DNA from 4 places in the Desulfovibrio aminophilus DSM 12254 genome. Region 2 is predicted to be linked to each of the others. Evidence: predicted binding sites of a transcription regulator. Region 2 holds the regulator's gene; each other region holds the start of a gene.

Region 1 (5,057 bases), on a different contig from region 2:
GCGGCCGTATCCGCACCGTTGGTCAGCACGGTTTCCTGGTCGGCTTCGTTCCTCAGGGCGAAGTTGAGCGTGCCCTGTGTGGCGGCCAGGGCCAGCTTTTCGCTCTCCTCGGGAGTCAGGTCCAGGGTGTAGACGTCCACGGAGGACGGCTTTTCACCGTCGCCGGAAGGCTCCAGCTCCGTGCCCGTGGCCAGGACCGGAACCTTCTCCAGCACGAGCTTGGTCACTTTCTCCTCCCGCTCGCCGACAGGCAGGGTCACGAGCACGTCCACCAGATTGCCGGGGCGGATGAACCCGGCCAGTCCCATGACCTTGTTGCCCTTCACGGCCATGGCCCTGCGGCCCGGGCCGAGCATGGCGCTGATGCCGCCCACCTTCACGTCCTCGGGAGCCAGACGCGGAGCGGTCACGGCCTCTCCCTTGCCCACGGACTGCGCCAACACGCGGCCCACCAGAGACTCCTGCGCACGGAAGGACTGGGACGGTTCGCTGCCCTCGACGAAGGGAGCCAGCCGAAGCATGCCGGGCTCGATCCGGGCGCCCTTCGGCATGTCGGTGGCGGCGACAACAACCTGCACGGTCCGCACCGTGACCTGGGCCACGGGCGCGGCCGGAGCGCGGGCGGAGAGCCACCGGAAGACAAGCAGACCGGCGGTCAGGGCCAGGACAAGGGCCAGGACCATCTGCAGCAGGGAGCGGACGGTTCTGCTCACGACAACCTCCTAGAGGCCGAGGGTTCCGCGTTCCCAGGCCGTGTAGACCAGAGTGAACACGGTGCCGGCGGCGATGGCCAGCCCGTAGCACAAGCGCGGCAGAGGCCTGCCGACGGGCGCGGGAACCGGCGCATATTCCAGCTTGCGGGTGGCCAGCAGGACCAGGAAGGCGTCGCGGATGTTGCGCAGGACGCGGGGCAGCAGCCCCAAGCGCAGGAGCATGAACAGGGCGTAGAGCCCTCCCGCCAGGCAAGTGAAAAGAAAGGCGCTGAAGACATCGGCCGCGCCGAGCCACGCGCCCACGGCGGCCATGAGCTTCACGTCGCCCCCGCCCATGAGGCGCAGGAGGAACGGCACGAGCATCACGGCCAAGCCCAGGGCCAGGCCGGCGGCGCTGAAGGCCAAGCCGTCCAGGCCCCGGGCCAGCCCGTGATAGGCCAGGCCGGCGAACATCGCGGGAAGCGTGAGCAGATTCGGAATCTTCTGGTCCCAGAGGTCCGTGACCACGGCCACGGACAGCATGACGCAGACGATTGCGCCGATGAGCAGATCCATGTCTCTCCCCTCCTGATCCGCTATGCCCGACGGCCGGTTCCCCCGTTTTCCCCCCGGGGGGCGCGGGGCCCGCGGTCCTTTCAGGAAAAGTTCCGCGAGCCCCGCCCATCCGTCGTTTCCCGCGCCGGGCGCGGGGTCTGGTCGTGCGGGATCAGCTGCCGGTGCTGGTGGTGGGCATCTTTCCGGCGATGGTGTCGAAGGTGCCGCTGACCTTGGTGCCCAGGGTGGTCACCGCGGTGATGATCACGGCCGCGATGAGGGCGGCGATGAGGCCGTATTCCAGAGCGGTCACGCCTTCCTCGTCCTTGAACAGCTGCATCAGTCTGGTCATCATGATCGTTCTCCCCTTCTTGGTGGTTTCCGATTCCGACCCGCGCCGCCGGGATGGAGGCGCGGCCGATGTCCCATATGAGCAATGGCCGTGCCAGGACGTGTCTCGCTAGCACAGGCGAGATATTTTATTCTTTTAAATCATTGTGATGAAGAAATGAGACAGCCGCCACGGGCCTCGCGAAGTAAGCCCTGGCGAAGAGGAGGAATCTACGATTCGTGGATCACACGGTTTTCATGCGAAGCGTGAATGATAGAATAACACACTGAATAAACCTATCTTTTCGCCAGTCCACTATTCATGGATCACTGAACCCGCAGGCAGGCTATCGGGTCCAGGCCGTGCTTCTGGAGTTTGTTCCACAGGTTCTTGGCCGTGATTCCCAGCAGCCGGGCGGCCTCGGTCTGGACGCCCCCGGCGCGGCGCAAGGCTTGCACGATGAGGCCCTTTTCATACTCGTTCACAGCGCGCTTGAGCGGCAGGCCGATTTCGGGTGGGACGATTTCGGGAATCGGCTCGGCCCGCCGCTGCAGCGCCAGCGACAAATCCGCCGCCGTGATCCGGCCGGAAGCCGCGAAGATGGCCGTGCGCTCCAACGTATTGGCCAGTTGGCGGACGTTGCCCGGCCAGTCCTGGGCCTGGAGGAGCCGCAGGGCGTCGGGAGCCAGGGACAGCGGCTCCCCCCCCAGTCGGCGGCCGATCCGGTCGAGGAAGAAATCGGCCAGCAAGGCCAGATCCTCCTTGCGTTCACGCAGGGGCGGCAGATGGATGGCGGCCACGTTCAACCGATAGTAGAGGTCCGCCCGGAACTCCTTGGCCTCCACGCGGTCCCGCAGATCCTGGTTGGTGGCCGCGATGATCCGCACGTCGAAGGTCACGGGCCGCGAGCCGCCCACGCGCTCCACCTGCTTCTGTTCCACGGCGCGCAGGAGCTTGGGTTGAAGGTGCAGGGGCATGTCCCCGATCTCGTCCAGGAGGATGCTGCCGCCCTGGGCCATTTCGAAGCGGCCGCGCCGGGCGGCGGTGGCCCCGGTGAAGGCCCCCTTCTCGTGGCCGAAGAGTTCGCTCTCCAGAAGGTTTTCCGGGATGGCCGCGCAGTTCAGCTTGACGAAGGGACCGGCCGCCCTGGGGCTCAGGGCGTGGATGGTGTCGGCGACGAGTTCCTTGCCCGTACCGGACTCGCCGGTGATGAGCACGTCGGCATCCAGACCGGCCACCCGCTGGAGCATGTCCTTGACCCGCGACATGGCTTGGCCCTGGCCGATGATCCGTGACAGGGGCCCCTCGCGCTCCAAGGTCGTACGCAAGGCCTGGACCTGGCCCTGGAGGCGGCGTTTCTCCAAAGCCCGGCGGATGACCACCTCCATCTCGGCCAGGCTGAACGGCTTGGTGAAGTAGTCGTAGGCCCCGCGCTTGAGGGCCTCCACGGCGGAATCCCTGCTGGAAAAGGCGGTCATGACCACGATGTCGGCCAGGGGCGCGGCCCGCTTGAGGTGCGGAAGAGCCTCGATGCCGGACATGCCGGGAAGCATGACGTCCTGGAGCACGAGGTCGAAATCCCCAGCCTCGGCGAGACGGATGCCCTCCTCGGCAGAACCCGCGACATCCACCTCGAATTCCTTGTCCCGCAAGGCCTCCACGAGCATCCCCCGGAAGGCCGCGTCGTCGTCCACCACCAGAATCCTGGCCGTCATGGCTTCCCCCTGGGCGGCATCGGCCACCCCTCATGACCCTAGCCTCTCCCGGTCTGGAAATCCACAAAAAATAGATCGCCACATCACACACAGGGCTGCAATCCGCAGTGCAAGGAAATTTGCATAGAAAAAATTATTTTATACTTCAATATGATAAGTAAAAAAATACACCGCCAGCGAAATTCTCATGCCCCTTGGTACGGGGGTTGCTTTTGAGAGACTATGGAACGGAACCGAAACGGATCAAGCGAGGATGCCATGCGCAAGCGACATGCACGAGGGCGCGGACAGCGGGGGATGGCGGCGGTGGAGTTCGCGCTCATCCTGCCCGTGCTGGCCGCCCTGTTTTTCCTGATCCTGGAGGGCGCCAACGCGATCCGCACCTATTCCATCATCTCCGAAGCCAGCCGCGAGGCCGCCCGGCTGGTGCTCCGCGAAGGCAGCACGACCAACGTGGAATTCCTGGTGCAGTCCCTGACCGCCGCGCAACTCCCGGCCGCCAACCTGAACACCAACGTGACCGTCAACAGCGAGCAGAAGACCGTCACCGTCGAGGTCGATTATGACTACCAAAGCATGCTCGGTTCCCAGTCCATGGTCGAAACCTTCAACAGCGGCCAACCCTATGTCCTGCTTGCCCGCACGACCATGCCGCTGCCGTAGGCGCCAGCGCGGCGCGGTCCATGTCCTCGTGGCCGTGCTCATTCCCATTCTGTTGGGCGCGGCCGGGCTGGCTCTGGACCTGGGCAACCTCTATCTGGCCCAGACCAGGCTCCAGGCCGCCGTGGACGCCGGGGCCCTGGCCGGAGCCCTGCAACTGCCCTACGACCCGGACCTGACCAAGGACATCGCCAAGCCCGCGGCCATCGACATGGTTCACACCAACTACGCCGAGGCCCAGATCCAGAACGTGGCCGCCGGTTCCGAGGTCCGCAGCCTCTGCGTCACGGCCACGGCCCAGGTGAACACGCTCTTGCTGGGCGTGCTGGGAGTGAATTCCGGCAGCGTGGCGGCCCAGGCCTGCGCCGGATTCAACAATCTGGAAGTGGCCCTGGTCATCGACAACACGGGCAGCATGAAGGGCACACCCATCAGCCGCGTGCGCGAGGCCGGCGCCGACCTGGTGGACCTGATCATCCCCGACGGCGCGGCCCCGAACACCCGCGTCGGCCTGGTGCCATTCCGGGGCAAGGTCAAAGTTCTGGACGCCGAGGGCTATCCCTCGGGCTGTCTGAACGCCGACGGTTCGCTCAACGTGGGCATCCACCCCGACTTCATGCCCCTCTACTACGCCCTGCCGTATTACACCCGGAGCCAGATCAACCTGGACACCTGCACCAGCATTCCTCCGGTGCACTCGCTGACCACGGACAAGGACGAGATCATCGCGGCCATCACCCAGATGGACGCCCTGGGCGCGGGCTCGGGCACGGTCATCTCCGAAGGCATCAGGTGGGGCCGCGAGGTTCTCACGCCCGAGGCTCCCTACACGCAGGGCAGCGCCGACGATAAGATCCGCAAGATCATGATCGTGCTCACCGATGGCGACACCGAGGACGGCACCTGCGGCGGCAGCTACGCCATGTCTTACACGCCCAACAACTACTGGACCAACGCCTACTACGGCATGAAGGTCACCAACTGCCACTGCGAGAACGGCGGCGGCCTGAACCAGGCCATGCTCGCCGAAGCCCAAAAGGCCAAGGATGCGGGCATCGAAATCTTCTCCATCCGCTTCGGCGTCTCGGACACCACGGACATCCA
Region 2 (5,057 bases):
GTGGTGTTTTGGGGGATGGCCAGGGACATGATTTCCTGCTGGATGCTGTCGCCGGCCACTTCGTCATTGGCCACGATGATCGTGGAGGCTCCGGTATAAGGGAGCCACGCTTCAATGACCTGGCCGTGAATCAGCCGGTTGTCGATGCGCACCCAGAGGGATTCCAAGGACATGTCTAGCCTTCCGCGCGGTTGCGGCGCAGGATCTCCCCGGCCACGACGATGCCCTGCTGCCCGGCCTTCTTTGCCTGCGCCGAGAGTTCCGCCAGGGGTTGGTTCCGGCTTTGGAGCACCTTGAGGAGCATGGGCAGGTTCACGCCGGTGATGACTTCCAGTGCCGCCGACTTGCACAGGGACAGAGACAGGGTGGTGGGCGTACCGCCGAAGAGATCGGTCATGACCAACACGCCGGCGCCTTGATCCGTGGCCGACACGGCGGCTTTGATGCCCTCCACCAGTTCTTCCATGCCCGCCGAGGCGGCCATGCTCACGGCTCGGCACCCTTCCTGGGGGCCGAGGACCAGAGAGGCCGCCTCCAACAGGGTCTCACCGAAGTTGCCGTGGGTGACCAGCACCACTCCGATGTGCTTTTCCTCAATCCGCTCGTTGTTGGCCATGTCGCTCAACCCAGTTCAAGGTGTCGATGTTCCAGGGTCACGGCGTATCCGGTGCGCCGAAGTGCTTCGCAGACCAGTTCGGCTACCGCCACAGAGCGATGGCGGCCGCCGGTGCAGCCCAGGGCAAGGGTCACGCGATAGCGTCCCTCGGCCAGGTACAAGGGCAGGAGATAGGAGAGAAAGTCCAAGAACTTACTCCGGAACGTCGCCCCAGGGTCATTGGCCAGAACGTAGTCCGCGATGATTGTGTCCTTGCCGGACAGGGGCCGGAGGTTCTCGTCGAAATAGGGGTTGGGCAAAAAACGCAGATCGAAAAGCAGATCCGATTCGATGGGGACGCCGTACTTGAAGCCGAAGGAGATGATGTGGACCCGCAGCACACCCACTTCCTGCTCCAGCGAGGTCCACTTCTCCTGCAGGGTCCGGCGAAGGTCGTGAATGGAATAATTGGTGGTGTCGATCACCAGGTCGGCCCGCTTGCGCAGAGGGTCCAGGAGCACCTTCTCAGTCTCCAAGGCCTGCTCCAGGCCGAGGCTCCGGCTTTCCAGGGGATGCGGTCGGCGGGTGGTGGCGTAGCGTCGCACCAGTTCGGACAGCCTGGCCTCCAGAAAGACGATGTGCGTCCGGACGCCCTGTTTCTTCAATTCTCCGAAAGCCTTGCGCCACTCCTCGGGAAAGTCCATCTGGCGCAGATCCAGTCCCAGCACCAGACCCCGGTGCTTGCTGTCCTGCTCACGGAAGAGACTCACCAGCTTGGGCGTCAGGCTTGCGGGCAGGCCGTCGACGACGAAGAAGCCCAGATCCTCGAAGACCTTGAGGGCCGTGCTCTTGCCCGAGCCCGAGAGACCCGAGACCACGATGACCGAGAAGCTTCGGGTATCCCCCACCAGCGCCTCACCTGTCGTTCAGCAGGTCCCAGAGGGCCTGGCTGTTCGGAGCGGAGATGAAGCTCCGCCGGAAGGAGTCGTCCTTGAGCAGTCGAGAAATGTGGGCCAGGATGCGCAGATGCAGACCGGCCACCTGCTCGGGCGCCAGCACGAGAAAGAAGATGTGGCAGGGCTTGAAGTCCAGGGAATCGAATTCGACGCCCTGGATGCTCCGCCCCGCCACAACCACGATCTGGGTCAGCCCCGGCAGCTTGCCGTGAGGGATGGCGATGCCGTCCCCGATGCCGGTGGTGCCGAGGCTTTCGCGTTCAAGCAGGACGGCCACGGCCTCGTCCGGATCGACCGGCGGGGTCAGGGCGGCCAGAGACGCCGTCAACTCCGCCAGAACATCGGCCTTGGCCGTGGCCTTGAGGTCCGAGAGGACCAAGTCCCGCGACAGGTATTCCGAAAGCCGCATTTCAGATTCCAGGGTCGATGAGCCCGAAGTCGCCGTTCTTGCGCCGGTAGATGACGTTCAGGCCATCAGTCTCAGAGTTGCGGAAGACCAGGAAGTCGTAACTCCTGGACTCCAGTTGCATGGCGGCCTCGTCCACGCTCATGGGCTTGGGCTCGTACTTGTCCATCTCGGCGATGGACGGGGTGCGCTTCCCCGATTCCTCGATGAAGGTCAGCACGCCCATGCTCACTGCCCGTTCGCGGCCCGCGCGGCGGCGGTCCTTCTGCTTCTCGCGCATCCGGCGCAATTGGGCTTCGAGCTTGTCCAAGACCATGTCGATGGTCGAGTACATGTCCTCGGACTCTTCGTAGGCAGAAAGATGCAGATTGTCGGCCAGGAAGACCACGTCGGCCTTGTGGCGGAACTTCTCCACGGAGAGGTTGACCTGCAGTTCGGGATCCTCGGCGTCGGAAATGAACTTGGAGAGCTTCTCGAAACGCGACTCGGCGTATTCCTTGAGATGCTCGGACGGGTCGAAATTCTTGAAGTTGAAGGAGATGTTCATATGTATCCTCCTGTTCGAGTAAGGAGTGTACGGGCCAAGGGTCAGAGAATGTCCTTGCGCTTGGACGAAGAGGCGATGTTCATGGCCGAACGGTACTTGGCCACCGTGCGGCGGGCGATGTCCACCTTGAGGTGATCCTTGAGGATTTCCCCGATGCGCTCGTCGGACAGGGGGTGCTTGGGATCCTCCTCGCCGATGAGCTTTTTGATCAGGGCCTTGACGCTCTCGGAACCGACCTGGGTGCCGTCCTCCAGGTCCAGGGCGCTGTTGAAGAAGAACTTCAGCTCGAACACGCCGTGCGGCGTGGCCACGTACTTGCTCGTGGTGATGCGGCTGACCGTGGACTCGTGCATGCCGATGTCCTCGGCCACTTCCTTGAGTATGAGCGGCTTGAGCTTGGTCACGCCGTACTCGAAGAACTCGCGCTGGAAGCGCACGATGCTCTCCACGACCTTGTAGAGGGTGCGCTGACGCTGGTAGAGGCTCTTCATGAGCCAGGCCGCCGAGCGCATCTTCTCCTGGACGTAGTCCTTTTCCTTGCCCGCGGTCTGGGACAGGGAGTCGGCGAAAAAGGTGTTCAACTGAAGGCGCGGCAGTCCATCCTCGTTGAGTACGATGATGAAATCGTCGCCGTACTTGTAGACGAAGACGTCCGGGGAGACGTAGTGCGGCTCGGTGCTGGAGAAGTTGGCCCCGGGCATGGGATCAAGCTTCTGGATGATTTCCAGGTAGTGCTTGAGCTCCTCCATGTCGATCTTGAACTTGCGGGCCAGTGGCTTGTAGCGCTTCTTTTCGAGGTCTTCCAGGTGCTCGTCCACCAGTGAGAGCAGGATGGGGTCGGTCTCGCCCAGGATCTCGAGCTGCACGAGCAGGCATTCGCGAGGAGTGCGCGCGGCCACGCCCACCGGGTCCAGGCGCTGGATGCGGTGGATGACGGCCTCGATCTCCTCGTCCGCGGCGTCGGGCACCATGGCCCGAATGTCGTCCATGTCGGCATGCAGATAGCCGCCGGAATCCAGGTTGCCGATGACCGCCTCGCCGATGTCCAGTTCCCGCGGGGTGAAGTGCGACAGGCGCATCTGCCAACTCAGGTGGCCGTCCAGAGAAGGCTTGCTGGCCAAGCGGGCCTCGAAGGAGACGCCCTCCTCCGGTATCTCGGTTTCGCGAACCTGGGCCTGCTTGGAGATGCTGGAAAATTCGCCCAGGTAGTTCTCCCAGTCCGTGCTGCGGATCATCTCCTCGCTGCGTTCCGGGGAAGTCATTTCAGGCGTGGCCGTGGTCTGGTCCACCTCCACGGGCATTTCTTCCATGGGCAGGTCCGAACGTTCGGTCTCGGCTTCCTCCAAAAAAGGATTCTCCAGAAGCTCCTGCTGAACCGTTTCCACCAGCTCCAGGCGCGAGAGCTGCAACAGCTTGATGGCCTGCTGCAACTGGGGGGTCATGACCAGCTGCTGCGAGAGCTTGAGTTGTTGTCTCAGTTCAAGTCCCATGACGCCCGAAACATCCTTTATGGGCCGTTTGGGCGGCCCGATTCAGCTTATTTTTTCACGTTACGGCTTCATTGTGCCACAGTCACCCGGACGGCGCAACCAAGGATCTCGCGGAACTCCCCGTCCGTATTGGTTTTTCGATGAAGACCGCCGACATGAAAAAAGTGTACCAAGTCTGGCGAGGCATGTAAATCGGGCCGGCACGGCGGGCAAACGGAAAAGGCTGGGCGGTCAGAGGCTGAAATCTTCGCCCAGGTAAAGCTGGCGGGCCTTGCTGTCGCGCACGATCTCTTCCGGGGTGCCCTCGAGAATGATCGTGCCTTCGTAGACCAGATAGGCGCGATCGCAGATATTCAGGGTTTCGCGCACATTGTGGTCCGAGATGAGGATGCCCATGCCCATCTTCTTGAGCATGGAGATGATCTCCTGGATGTCGATGACCGCTATTGGGTCGATGCCCGCGAAGGGTTCATCCAGGAGGATGAACTTTGGGTCCAGAATGAGCGCCCTGGCGATTTCCAGCCGCCGTCGTTCGCCGCCGGAAAGGTACATGGCGGGCTGGTCCGCCAGTCGCTTGATGCCGAATTGGTCCATGAGTTCGTCGGCGCGCTTGCGTTGCCGCTCCGGCGAGAGAGCGGACTGCTCCAGGATGATCTGGAGGTTCTGGCGCACGGTGAGCTTGCGGAAGATGGAGCTTTCCTGAGGCAGGTAGGACATGCCGAGACGGGCCCGTTCGTGCAGTGGTCGGTCGGTGATGGGCTGGTCTTCCAGGAGCACTTCCCCGCCGTTGGGCCGGACGATGCCCACGAGCATATAGAAGGTGGTCGTCTTGCCCGCGCCGTTGGGGCCGAGCAGACCGACCACCTCGCGGGGAGAGAGATTCAGGTGGATGTCGTGGACCACCTCGCGGTTGCCGTACCGCTTCTTTAGGTTCGTGGCGATGAGACCGGCCATCAGGGTTTCTTCGCCCCCTCGGGCACACGGAAGATGGCTTCCACCCGTTTGTTCTGTCCGCCGAGCACCTCGCTGCGGTTGTCCTTGACGTAGAACTTGATGACTTCCC
Region 3 (5,057 bases), on a different contig from region 2:
ATGTTGGCGATATGCTTGCCGTAGTAGTTCGCATCGACGGCGCGGAAATGGTCCATGGCGTCGTCGTAGACTCGCCGCACCAGGGCGTCCACTGCCGGATCGGCGTTGCCGTGCTTGGGAGCGTTGAGGCACATGGCCTTGACGTCCTCATGACCCTCGAAGTTGGCGTCCAAGGCCTCCATGAGGCGGGCCATGGTCAACTGGCGGGTGTCGAAGACGAGATGCCTGATGGCCGCCAGGGAGTTGGCCGCGTCCACGCCGGCGGTGCTGATGACGTAATACAGGTAGTAGTCCGGGCCGCCGTCGTATTCGTGCTTGCCGCGCTTCAGGCATCCGCCGTACATGGCCGAGCGGAAGGGGCCGGGCACGGTGTCGCCCAGGGCCTTGTTGGAGATGGATCCGTAGGGGCGGATCTTCTCGAACATGTGCCGAACCTGAGCGCTGTAGGCCGCGAAGACCTGTTCGAAATCGGAGAACTGGAGCGGGTCGCCGGTGTGCGCGCCGATCTGCTTCCTGGTTTCAGGATCGCGCCCGTCGTGCAGCGCGAGTTCCATGCATTTCGCCAAGTTGAAGGACGCGTTCTCACGGATGAAGGCGGTCTTTCCGGCCACGCCCGTGCCCACGCAACTCATGTTGATGCAGTTGCGCGCATCCTCGATGGTGATGCCGCACCGGGCATGGCGGGTCAAAAGCCGTTCGATGATGATCTTGGTGTTCATCCACTGCGGCTGTCCCAGGCCGGTGCGTTCGAGCTCAATGGCCTTGAGCAGGAAATCCTCCTTGAGCGCGTCGTGATAAAGCACGGTGATGGTGGGCTGGATGTTGCGCAGGTCGATCTGGGTGTCGAGCAACAGGTAGTCCAGTTCCGCGGTGGCGTCCTTGCCCGCGGCGTCGAGACCGCCCACGTTGATGGTGTGGCCCGTGTGGCCGGAGGTCAGCTGGGAATAGGAGATGCCCTGATAGTAGCCGTACTCCAGGATCTTCACGAACAGACACTTGAGCCAGGCGATGGCGTCGTCCCGGGTCAGGCCGTTCGCCTTGTCCGCCTGATAGTAGGGATCGAGGTACTGGCCCAGACGTCCCGGGGAGGAGCCGCAGCCGCTTTGCTCGATCTGGATGCCCAAGTGCAGGAACCACCAGGACTGCACGGCCTCGCGGAAGTTGCGCGGCGCATGCTCCGGCACGTGGCGGCAGACATTGGCGATCTCAAGCAGTTCGGCCTTGCGCACGGGGTCGTCGGCCTGTCCGGCCATCTCCTCGGCCAAGTCGGCATAGCGGTTGGCCAGATGCACCAGGGCTCGCAGGGAAATGAGCACGGCGCGATAGAAGTCGATGCGTGAGGTGTTTTCGTCCGTCACCGACAAGCCGCGCAACGTCTCTTCCGTCTCATTGATGATTTCGGCCAGGCCTCGATTGATGAACATGGCGTAGTCCACGTTGCCCGCACCGACCGTGAAGGTCGTGGTCTCCGTGAACAGGCCGGACTTGATGTCGTCCTTGGGGTCGTAGCCATGCATCTGGCGCGACAGTTCATGCGCCTTGGCCGTTGCGCTGCGGGTCTTGAAAAACTTGGCCGCCTCGCGCATGAGGGCCTTTTCCTCGTCGGTGATGTCCACCTTGCCCAGGTGGCTCATCATGGCCTGGTTCATCTCCTTGATGATCCACTCGGAATCCCATTCCGGATAAATGTAGACACCGGCGGGGCGGCTGGTGACCGTGCCGACGATGGGGTTGTCGTCGATATAGAGCTTCTTCCTGCTCAACAGGTTCTCAAAAATCTTAGCCCTCAGGATGATGACCGGTTCGTTCGAATGTTCCTTGTATGTATCAAGGAGACACGACAGGCGTTCTATATCTACTTTCTGCGGCGCATTATAAAGAAACTCCTTCATCTTCGCCACAGCGTCCAGACAGCGTTTGCGCTGAACGGCATTCGTCAACAACCCATCAGGGTCATGTGCCCCTCCGCAAGCGGCTCCTTGCGTCGACAAAAGCGATTCATCCTTTCCAATGTCCTGTATAGCACTCATGATGAGCCTCTCCTGTATACGGTTATGCATGCAAAATGCAGCGTGAGCTTGTCCCGAAAAGAGCAAGCAGCATGCCACAATAATAAAATAAATAATTTTAGGTTATTAAGATGTTTCAGCTCAGTGGCCGGTAGACGAAACATCCCAAAGATGGGAGAATATTTTCAAAAATGGAGCTCTCACCAGAGCCCTCCGCCAACGTGCGAGGAGAACGAAGCATGCCCATCACCCCCCCCTATCGTTTCGCGGTGGTCACCCATATTCCCAACATGCCGCAGATCATGCGGAGTTTCACGGATGCCCCCGGTTTCACCCTGGAATTCTTTACCTTCTCATATCAACACCCGCTCCTCGCGGCCCAGCGGCTCCTGGACCAGGGCTATGAGGTCATCCTGTATTACAGCTCCCTCGGATCCTCGATCCTGAATGAACTCGGGCGGTCGGTCGTCGTGATCCAGAAAACCGACGTGGATATCATCAAGGCCCTGGCGGAGGCGAAGAAGATCGCCCCGAGGATCGCTTTGACTGTAAATAAGGACGACAACTTCGACACCTCCTTCGTGGAAAGTCTGCTCGACGTCCGCATCATGGAAATCCGCTTCGATTCCCTGGACAGCCTGTCGGATGGACTCAGCACCGCCATCGCGGAAGGCATGGACGTTCTTGTCGGCGGTGGCATGAGCGCCGCAATGGCCAAGAAAAACGGCATTCCCTTCGTGCGCATCGAGCCGAATCTGCACAGCATCAGCCTGGCCATCGCCCAGGCGAAAGCCATCGCCAACGCCCAGCGCGTGGAACGCGAGAGTCTGGACAAGCTGGTGGCCGTGCTCAAGCTGTTCCGGGAAGGTGTGCTGTGCGTGAACGAACAGGGGGCAACGGTATTCAGCAATTCCAAGGCAGCTGAACTGCTGAAGGTCGGCCAATTCGGCAAAAGCGGCCCAGACTTCAGCCGACATCACCAGGCGTTGATGATCAGCGACGTGCTCACCGACGGCGAACCCCGGGAGGACTGTGTCGTCAAAATACACGGGGAACAGTTCGTGGTGACCACGCTGCCCGTTTCCGTCCATTCAGGTCTTCAGGGCGCCGTGGCCTTCATCAGCGACGTGAACGCCATCCACAACATGGCCGGACAACTCCGGGAAAGTCAGCGCCCCGACGGTTTTGTGGCCCATTTTCGGGTGGAGGACATTCGGGGAGAATCTCCGGCCATGCTCCGGCTCAAGCGCATGGCCCGGCTGTACGCGCCGCACAACGCGGCGGTCTGGATTCACGGCGAAACCGGATCGGGCAAGGAACTGCTGGCCCAATCCCTCCACAACGCCAGCCCGCGCGCCCGACACCCGTTCGTGGCGGTCAACTGCGCCGCCCTGCCCGAATCCCTGTTGGAAAGCGAACTTTTCGGCTATGCCGAGGGAGCCTTCACCGGCGCCAAACGCGGCGGCAAACCGGGCGTGTTCGAGATGGCCCACAAGGGAACGCTGTTTCTCGACGAAATCGGGGACATGGGGCTGGAAACACAATCACGCCTTCTGCGCATTCTCGAAACCAAAGAGCTTGTTCGGGTGGGCGGCGACCGGGTCATCCCCGTGGATATCCGGGTTCTGAGCGCCTCTCACAAACCGCTCCCGCAGCTCGTGCGGGAGAACAGATTCCGCCGCGATCTGTTTTACCGTCTGGCCGCCCTCCGCCTGCACATCCCCCCGCTCCGGGAACGTCCGTCCGACATTCCCCTTCTGCTGGATGACATCCTGCGGCGATACGGCAGCTCGCACCAGGATCTGACGGCGCCCATGCTTCAGGCCATGCGCGAATACTCCTGGCCCGGCAACATCCGCGAGCTGCGCTCCTTCGTGGAAAGCTATCTGATCCTTCTCGGCGGCAAACCCACGGACCAGACATTGTTCATGGAACTTCTCGAGAGCTGGTCGTGCGACCAGGAACCGGACACAGATGAAAATACTCCTCGTCCGGCGATGCCGCATGGCGAGGCGGACCTCAAGAGCCAACTGACCCTGGCACGTCGGGACATTGCCACGCGCATGCTCCATGAATCCGGCGGAAACAAGCGACTGGCGGCATCACGCCTGGGCATCAGCTACAACACCCTCTGGCGCATCCTGGAGAACGTCTCGGAAGACAAAACATGATCGCACCAATAATACCACGCTTGCAGCCAAGGCGAAGCGCCGGAGGCAGAGAGCGTCCCCGGTGCCGGCGAATGCGAATGCCGCGCGGAGTGGTTCGCAGGAGTTCCGCCAGTTCCTCTATCGTCAGCAGCTTATCCACGAGCGTTTCACCTCATCTTCACGTCGTTTCCCCCTGCTTCGCTGCGGACCCTCTCCCCTGAAATCCGCGTGATTCATCAGTTGCCATCCATACGCGGCAACATATTTGAATAAATAATATTTTTTCACACAATCACCAGACATCACTCCCTCCTCCCGTTCGCTACAATGGGCGCAGGCGCCAGAACCAAAAATCCCACTCACCGCTTATCTCAGCCTGACATCCACATCTTCGCGGCATGGAAAAATGGAGACACTCCGGGGACGGAACCAGTAAAACTGGGGTGAAATCCCCAGCGACAACATGGAGACAATATGGAAACAGCGGCAGGCGAAAAATGCCGAGTACGGCTCGAAAAACAAAAAACGGACAGTCTTACAACCATCCGTTTTTCATTTATTTTCTGGTGTCCGGCAGGAACTAAATTATTGCCTCAACATATTAACAAAGAACACTTTTTCAGATTTGATTTTTTATAGTTGTCCGGTTTGTTGTCCGGTTTGAAAACTCGCTGCCCCCTCCCTGCCGGAGGGTGAACAGGCCCGCCTCCTGCCAGGTTCCAGCCTATGCGGCGTACTTCTCCGGCAGGCCGGGAAGAGGGGCAACGTCCTTCAAGCCCGGCGTCTCCCGCTCGGCCTCCCACAGGTCGCGCTTGCGCTGGAGATTCAGCCACAATTCCGGCGTGGTGTTGAAGGCTCGGGCAAGGCGTAGGGCCATGCCCGACGTGATGCAGGCCCG
Region 4 (5,057 bases), on a different contig from region 2:
CGATGGCGGCCAGACGGCGGGCCTCGTTGAGGTCTTCCTCCAGGGCCCGGATTTCGGTGCGGTCGCGGATGAGCACGAGGCTGTCCGGCGCGCCCTTCTCCTCCTCGGCGTTGCGGTAGGGCAGGGCCAGAACTTCCAGGAGCTGACCCCGGTATTCGTGCTGCCGCCATTCCGGGCGACCCTGTCCGGCGGGGAAGGGGAACTCGGACCAGTTGCGTCCGGCCAGGCAGGCCGCGTCCTTGCAGTCCTCGCTGCACAGCAGGCGAACGGCCGAGCCGTTGGCGGCCAGGATTTCGCCGTTGCTGCCCAGGGTCACCAGACCGTCGGGCATGTGGTCCAGGAGCTTGGACTGGAACTGTTCCAGGCGCACGAGCTTCTGCGCCTGTTCGCGGCGGCGGAGGTAGGCGAAGGCCAGGGACCAGAGCACTATGGCGGCCAGGAGCACATAGCCGGTCTGGATCAGGGCCGCGCGGCGGTACTGGTTGAACTGGGTCAGGTGGCGCTCGGCGTTCAGACCCACCACGAGGTAGACCGGCGGAGCCTCGCCGCCCTGGTGGCGGCCGAAGCCCATGCCGCCGCGGCCGCGGCCAAGGCCGGGCTCCTCTTCGGACTCGTGCGGGCGTCCGGCGAAATTGCAGAACATGGAGAGTCCGGGCCGGGCCTGGAGCCCGGAGAGCAGGACACGCTTGTTCCCGATGAGCGCCAGTCCGAACCAGAAACCGTCGCGCTCCAGGGATTCCAGGGCTTCGGCGGGCAGGCCCGGCTTGGACTCTTCGGAGTCCTTGCCGGAAGAGATGAGCAGTCCGCCGTCCGGGCCGTAGATCCCGGCGAAGGCGATGTCGTCGGAAGTGGCGAGTTCCTGGAGCAGTTCCTTGATCAGGGAGCGGGCCGCGCCGGCCATGTTCGGGCTCTGGCGCAGGCCGCGCATGGCCCGGGAGAGGTTGGCCTCGACGCCGGAGAGAATGGCCCGGCCGGAAAGGACCATGTGCTCGTCCACGATCCGACGCTGGCGTTCGATGCTCTGCCAGGTCAGGAAAAGACTGCCCAGGCCCAGGAGGATGAGGGCCAGGACCGCGGCCACGATGGGCCCCTGTTCCTTGTTCGACTGACGGATTTCCATGCCTGTTCCGGGTTCCGGCGGCCCGAGCGTGCGCGGCCGGGACCGGTTCCGTCGATCCCCTCGGGACGCGGACAGGGGCGGCCCGGGGCCATCCCGAACCGCCCCGCGCGTTCCCGGTGATTGACGAAGAAACCTTCTAGTATGCGGGGCAGCCGCCGGACCCGGCGCAGCCGCCGTAGCCGGGGCAGCCGCCAGGACCGAAGCCCATGCCGGGGCCGAAACCGCCGCCGGGACCGAACTTCACGCCGGTTTCCTTGGACAGTTCGGCGGCCAAGGCCTGACGCTCCTGGTCCAGTTGAAGCCGGATCTTGGACATGTCGGCCACCAGGGACTGGATGTCGGCCTTCTCGGCCTTGCCCGAGGCGGTCAAGGCGTCCAGCTCGGTGTCCTTGGCCCAATACTGCTCCCGCAGCTCGAAGATCTTCTTCTGATGCTTCTCGAAGATCTTGTCCACGGCGGCCTGTTTCTCCGGGGTCAGCCCGGCGTAGAGCGAGCCCATGCCGCCTCCCGGTCCGCGTCCCTGGCCCGCGAAGGCCACGGCCGAGAGGGCCAGCAGGGCGGCCAGGGCCGCGATCGCCATTACCGAACGTTTGCTCATGCGCATACCTCCATGTGCACGGTGCGGGAAAGAATGAAGAGGAATAGCAGGGACCGTGCCAAGGATGATTCCCATTGTATACCGATGTGTTGCGCTCAAATTGAAGCGCCTATTTGTGCAATATGATGCACAATTTTCGCGGATTGTGCAAGAGAGTGCAGGCGTGGCGCTAGGTTCCGTTTCGGCGGCGGCCCAGGCCGCAGACGCCGCAGGCCTCGCAGCCCGCCGGTGGGCATCCCGGGGAGGGCTTGGCCTGTTTGCTCCGCTCCCACTCGCGCCGGAGGTGTTCGCGGCGGACGCCCAGGTCCACGACCTCCCAGGGAAAGGCCTCGTCCTTGCCGCGCTCGTGGTCCAGCACGGCGGACATGTCGCCGCCCCAGAGGGCCAGGCCTTTTTTCCAGCCGCCGTGGTCGGCGGCCAGAAGCAGAAGTTCGGCCACGTCCTCGCCGCCCCGCGAGATGAGGCCCTGGACCCGGGCCAGGAAGGCGTCGTCGCCGGACAGGCTGAAACCCTTGTAGGGCTTGAGCATGGCCTTGATCCGGCGCAGGGCGTCGTCCAGGTATTCCTCGGAGGCCATGGGCGCCCACTGGAACGGTGTCCAGGGTTTGGGCACCAGGCAGCTCACGCCCAGGGTCAGGCGCAGGAACTCCTTCTTGCGCACCTGTCCGCGCTCCCGGGCGGTCGCGATCTCGCCCAGGAAGCCGGAAAACTCCTCGTAGTCGGCCTCGTTCTCGTCGGGCCAGCCGATGATGCAGTAGACCCGCAGGTGGTTGACCCCGTGGCGGGCGCAGAGTTCCACGGCGCGCAGGAAGTCGGCCTCCTCCAGCTTCTTGCTGGCGGCCAGCCGCAGGCGGCGGCTGGGGGCCTCCAGGGCCAGGGTCACGGTGCGCACCCCGCAGGCGCGCAGAAAGGTCAGCAGTTCCTCGGTGAGCCCGTCGGCGCGCAGGGAGGAGAGGGAGAACTTCACCTTGCGTTCGTCGAGCCAGCGCAGGAAGGGCAGCAGGTCCGGCCAGTCCGTGAGGGCCGTGCCCACCAGTCCGACCTTGGGCGGCCGGATGTCCTCCACGATGGCCTGGAGGTCGGCCAGGGCCGCGTGGCGCGGCGGGCGGTAGATGTATCCGGCGGCGCAGAAGCGGCAGCCGTAGGGACAGCCCCGGTTGACTTCCAGGAGCAGGGCGTCCTTGAAGACGGCCTCGGGTCCGGTGAAGCAAGAGAAGGCGGGCTCGGCCAGGAGCGGGCCGCCGTCCCCGGCCACGACCCTGGGCGTGGCCGCGCGGGTGCGGCCCGGGACGTAGACGCCCGGCCGGTCGGCCACGGCGGCCAGAAAGTCCTGGGGATCGCCGCCGGAGAAGAGGTGCCCCTTGAGTTCGCGGAGAAGGTCCGCGAAGCCCGCCTCGGCCTCGCCCACCCAGATCAGGTCGCAGAACGGGGCCAGGGGGGCGGGATTGAGAAAACAGAGCGGCCCGCCCGCCACCAGCAGGGGCGGATCGGGCCGCTCACTTCGCAGCCTGGGGATTCCCGCGGCCTTGAGCGCTCGGAGGAGGCGGAGGACGTCCTCCTCGAACGAGACGCTCAAGGCCAGAACCGGGAACGAGGACAGGGATGCCTTGCCTTCTTCCGACAGGGGGACGTCGTGCCCCCGGCCGAGGAAGAACCGCTCCACCGAGAGTTCCGCCTCGGCGGCCAGCAGCCGGTACACGGCCTGCCAGCCCAAGGTGGAGAGCGCCGGCCCCTTGTCGCCGGGAATGGCCAGGGCCACGGGCAGGCGGCCGCCATGTTCCACGGGCGGCGGGGATGTCCGCCCGAAGTAGAGGCCGCGCGTCGAGCCCATGCCGTTCCCGCCGGACGCGCTAGTCGGCCTTCTTGCGGATGAAGGCCGGGACGTCCAGCTCGTCTTCCTCGAAGATGAACTCCTCCTCGCCGGGACCGGCCACGGCGGCGCGGCGCATGGGCTGGGGCTCCACGGCCTGGGCCTCGTTGTTGATGCCGGCGCGCAGGTAGGCCGGGATGTTCCGGTCTTCGCTCATGACCACCTTGTGCATGCGGCGGGTCGGCGGGGCCACCACGCCCTGGCTCTGGGCCTTGGGGTTGACCAGGGTCAGGCCGGAACGGGCCGGACGCTCGGCCTCGGCGCGCACGTTGTCGATGCCCGTGGCGATGACCGTGATGCGCATCTCGTCCCCGGCGTCCGGGTCGAAGACCGTGCCGAAGAAGATCTGCGCGTTGTCGTCGGCTTCCTTGTAGATGATGTTGGCGGCCTCGGAGACCTCCTCGATGGTCATGTCCGGCGAACAGGAGATGTTCATGAGCACGCCCTTGGCGCCCTCGATGGACACGTCCTCCAGCAGCGGGCTGGTGATGGCCTTCATGGCGGCCTCCTTGGCGCGGCCTTCGCCCGAGGCGATGCCGGTGCCCATGAGGGCCAGGCCGGAGTTGGACATGACCGCCTTCACGTCGGCGAAGTCCAGGTTGATCAGGCCATGCACGGTGATCAGGTCCGCGATGCCCTTGACGCCGTAGTAGAGAACCTCGTCGGCCTTCTTGAGCATGTCCTGGAAGCTGGCCTTCTTGGCCGCGAGCTGGAGGAGACGGTCGTTGGGAATGGTGATGATCGAGTCCACCACCTTGCGAAGTTCGGCGATGCCGCGCTCGGCCTGCTCCAGGCGGCGCTTGCCCTCGAAGTAGAAAGGCTTGGTGACCACGGCCACGGTCAGGGCTCCGGCCTCGCGGGCCGCCTGGGCCACCACGGGGGCCGCGCCGGTGCCGGTGCCGCCGCCCATGCCTGCGGTGATGAAGACCATGTCGGCGCCGGTGACCTGCTCACGGATGGTCTCGATGCTCTCCATGGCCGCCTCGCGCCCGATGTCCGGGTTGGCGCCCGCGCCCAGGCCCTTGGTCAGGCGTTCGCCGATCTGGAGCTTGTTCTCGGCCAGGGACTTGTTGATGTCCTGTCCGTCGGTGTTGGCGACGATGAACTGGACCCCCTTGAGGGCCGACTGGATCATGTTGTTCACGGCGTTTCCGCCGCCGCCGCCGCAGCCCACCACTTTGATCTTGGCGCTCGTGTCGTGCTCGATCTCGAAGTATTGCATGATGTCCTCCTCTCCCTGTGACCGTTGCTGGTTGTCCTCGTTATCCCCAAAATCCCCGGTTTCTACGCGATGTCAGAGAACCATTTCTTCATTTTGCCCAGAATGCGGTTGAAGACGTTTTCGTCGCGGATGCGGAACGGCTTTTCGTGGCCGCGTTCCTCCTCGGCCCCGTAAAGCAGGAGCCCCACCGCCGTGGCGAACTTGGGGCTGTTGACCACGTCCTTGAGCCCGCCGATGCCGGACGGGT

The links. Region 2 encodes sigma-54, which starts transcription at its own class of promoters, with help from an activator protein. Its sites were predicted from a motif close to CTGGCACGGNNNNTGCTT; they were not measured.
Region 1: H587_RS0108150 (Flp family type IVb pilin) is a predicted target of sigma-54. The motif match lies at 1,679-1,696, and genes of this name have one in related genera.
Region 3: H587_RS18515 (glycyl radical protein) is a predicted target of sigma-54. The motif match lies at 2,091-2,108, and genes of this name have one in related genera.
Region 4: H587_RS0106670 (periplasmic heavy metal sensor) is a predicted target of sigma-54. The motif match lies at 1,763-1,780, and genes of this name have one in related genera.

The regions. Positions count from the first base shown of each region.
Region 1 covers NZ_AUMA01000010.1:75,071-80,127, forward strand. The annotation lists gene cpaB (Flp pilus assembly protein CpaB) at 1-713, opposite strand, end outside; gene H587_RS0108145 (A24 family peptidase) at 723-1,268, opposite strand; gene H587_RS0108150 (Flp family type IVb pilin) at 1,420-1,599, opposite strand; gene H587_RS0108155 (sigma-54-dependent transcriptional regulator) at 1,905-3,293, opposite strand; gene H587_RS0108160 (TadE/TadG family type IV pilus assembly protein) at 3,552-3,956, shown strand; gene H587_RS0108165 (vWA domain-containing protein) at 3,919-5,057, shown strand, end outside.
Region 2 covers NZ_AUMA01000006.1:298,590-303,646, forward strand. The annotation lists gene H587_RS0103445 (PTS sugar transporter subunit IIB) at 1-173, opposite strand, end outside; gene H587_RS0103450 (PTS sugar transporter subunit IIA) at 176-616, opposite strand; gene rapZ (RNase adapter RapZ) at 622-1,503, opposite strand; gene H587_RS0103460 (PTS sugar transporter subunit IIA) at 1,511-1,960, opposite strand; gene hpf (ribosome hibernation-promoting factor, HPF/YfiA family) at 1,962-2,504, opposite strand; gene rpoN (RNA polymerase factor sigma-54) at 2,546-3,994, opposite strand; gene lptB (LPS export ABC transporter ATP-binding protein) at 4,226-4,948, opposite strand; gene H587_RS19490 (LptA/OstA family protein) at 4,948-5,057, opposite strand, start outside.
Region 3 covers NZ_AUMA01000022.1:13,396-18,452, forward strand. The annotation lists gene H587_RS18515 (glycyl radical protein) at 1-2,060, opposite strand, end outside; gene H587_RS18520 (sigma 54-interacting transcriptional regulator) at 2,249-4,180, shown strand; gene H587_RS0112345 (HigA family addiction module antitoxin) at 4,884-5,057, opposite strand, start outside.
Region 4 covers NZ_AUMA01000009.1:25,597-30,653, reverse strand. The annotation lists gene H587_RS0106675 (two-component system sensor histidine kinase NtrB) at 1-1,120, opposite strand, end outside; gene H587_RS0106670 (periplasmic heavy metal sensor) at 1,257-1,718, opposite strand; gene H587_RS0106665 (radical SAM protein) at 1,888-3,549, opposite strand; gene ftsZ (cell division protein FtsZ) at 3,569-4,810, opposite strand; gene ftsA (cell division protein FtsA) at 4,873-5,057, opposite strand, start outside.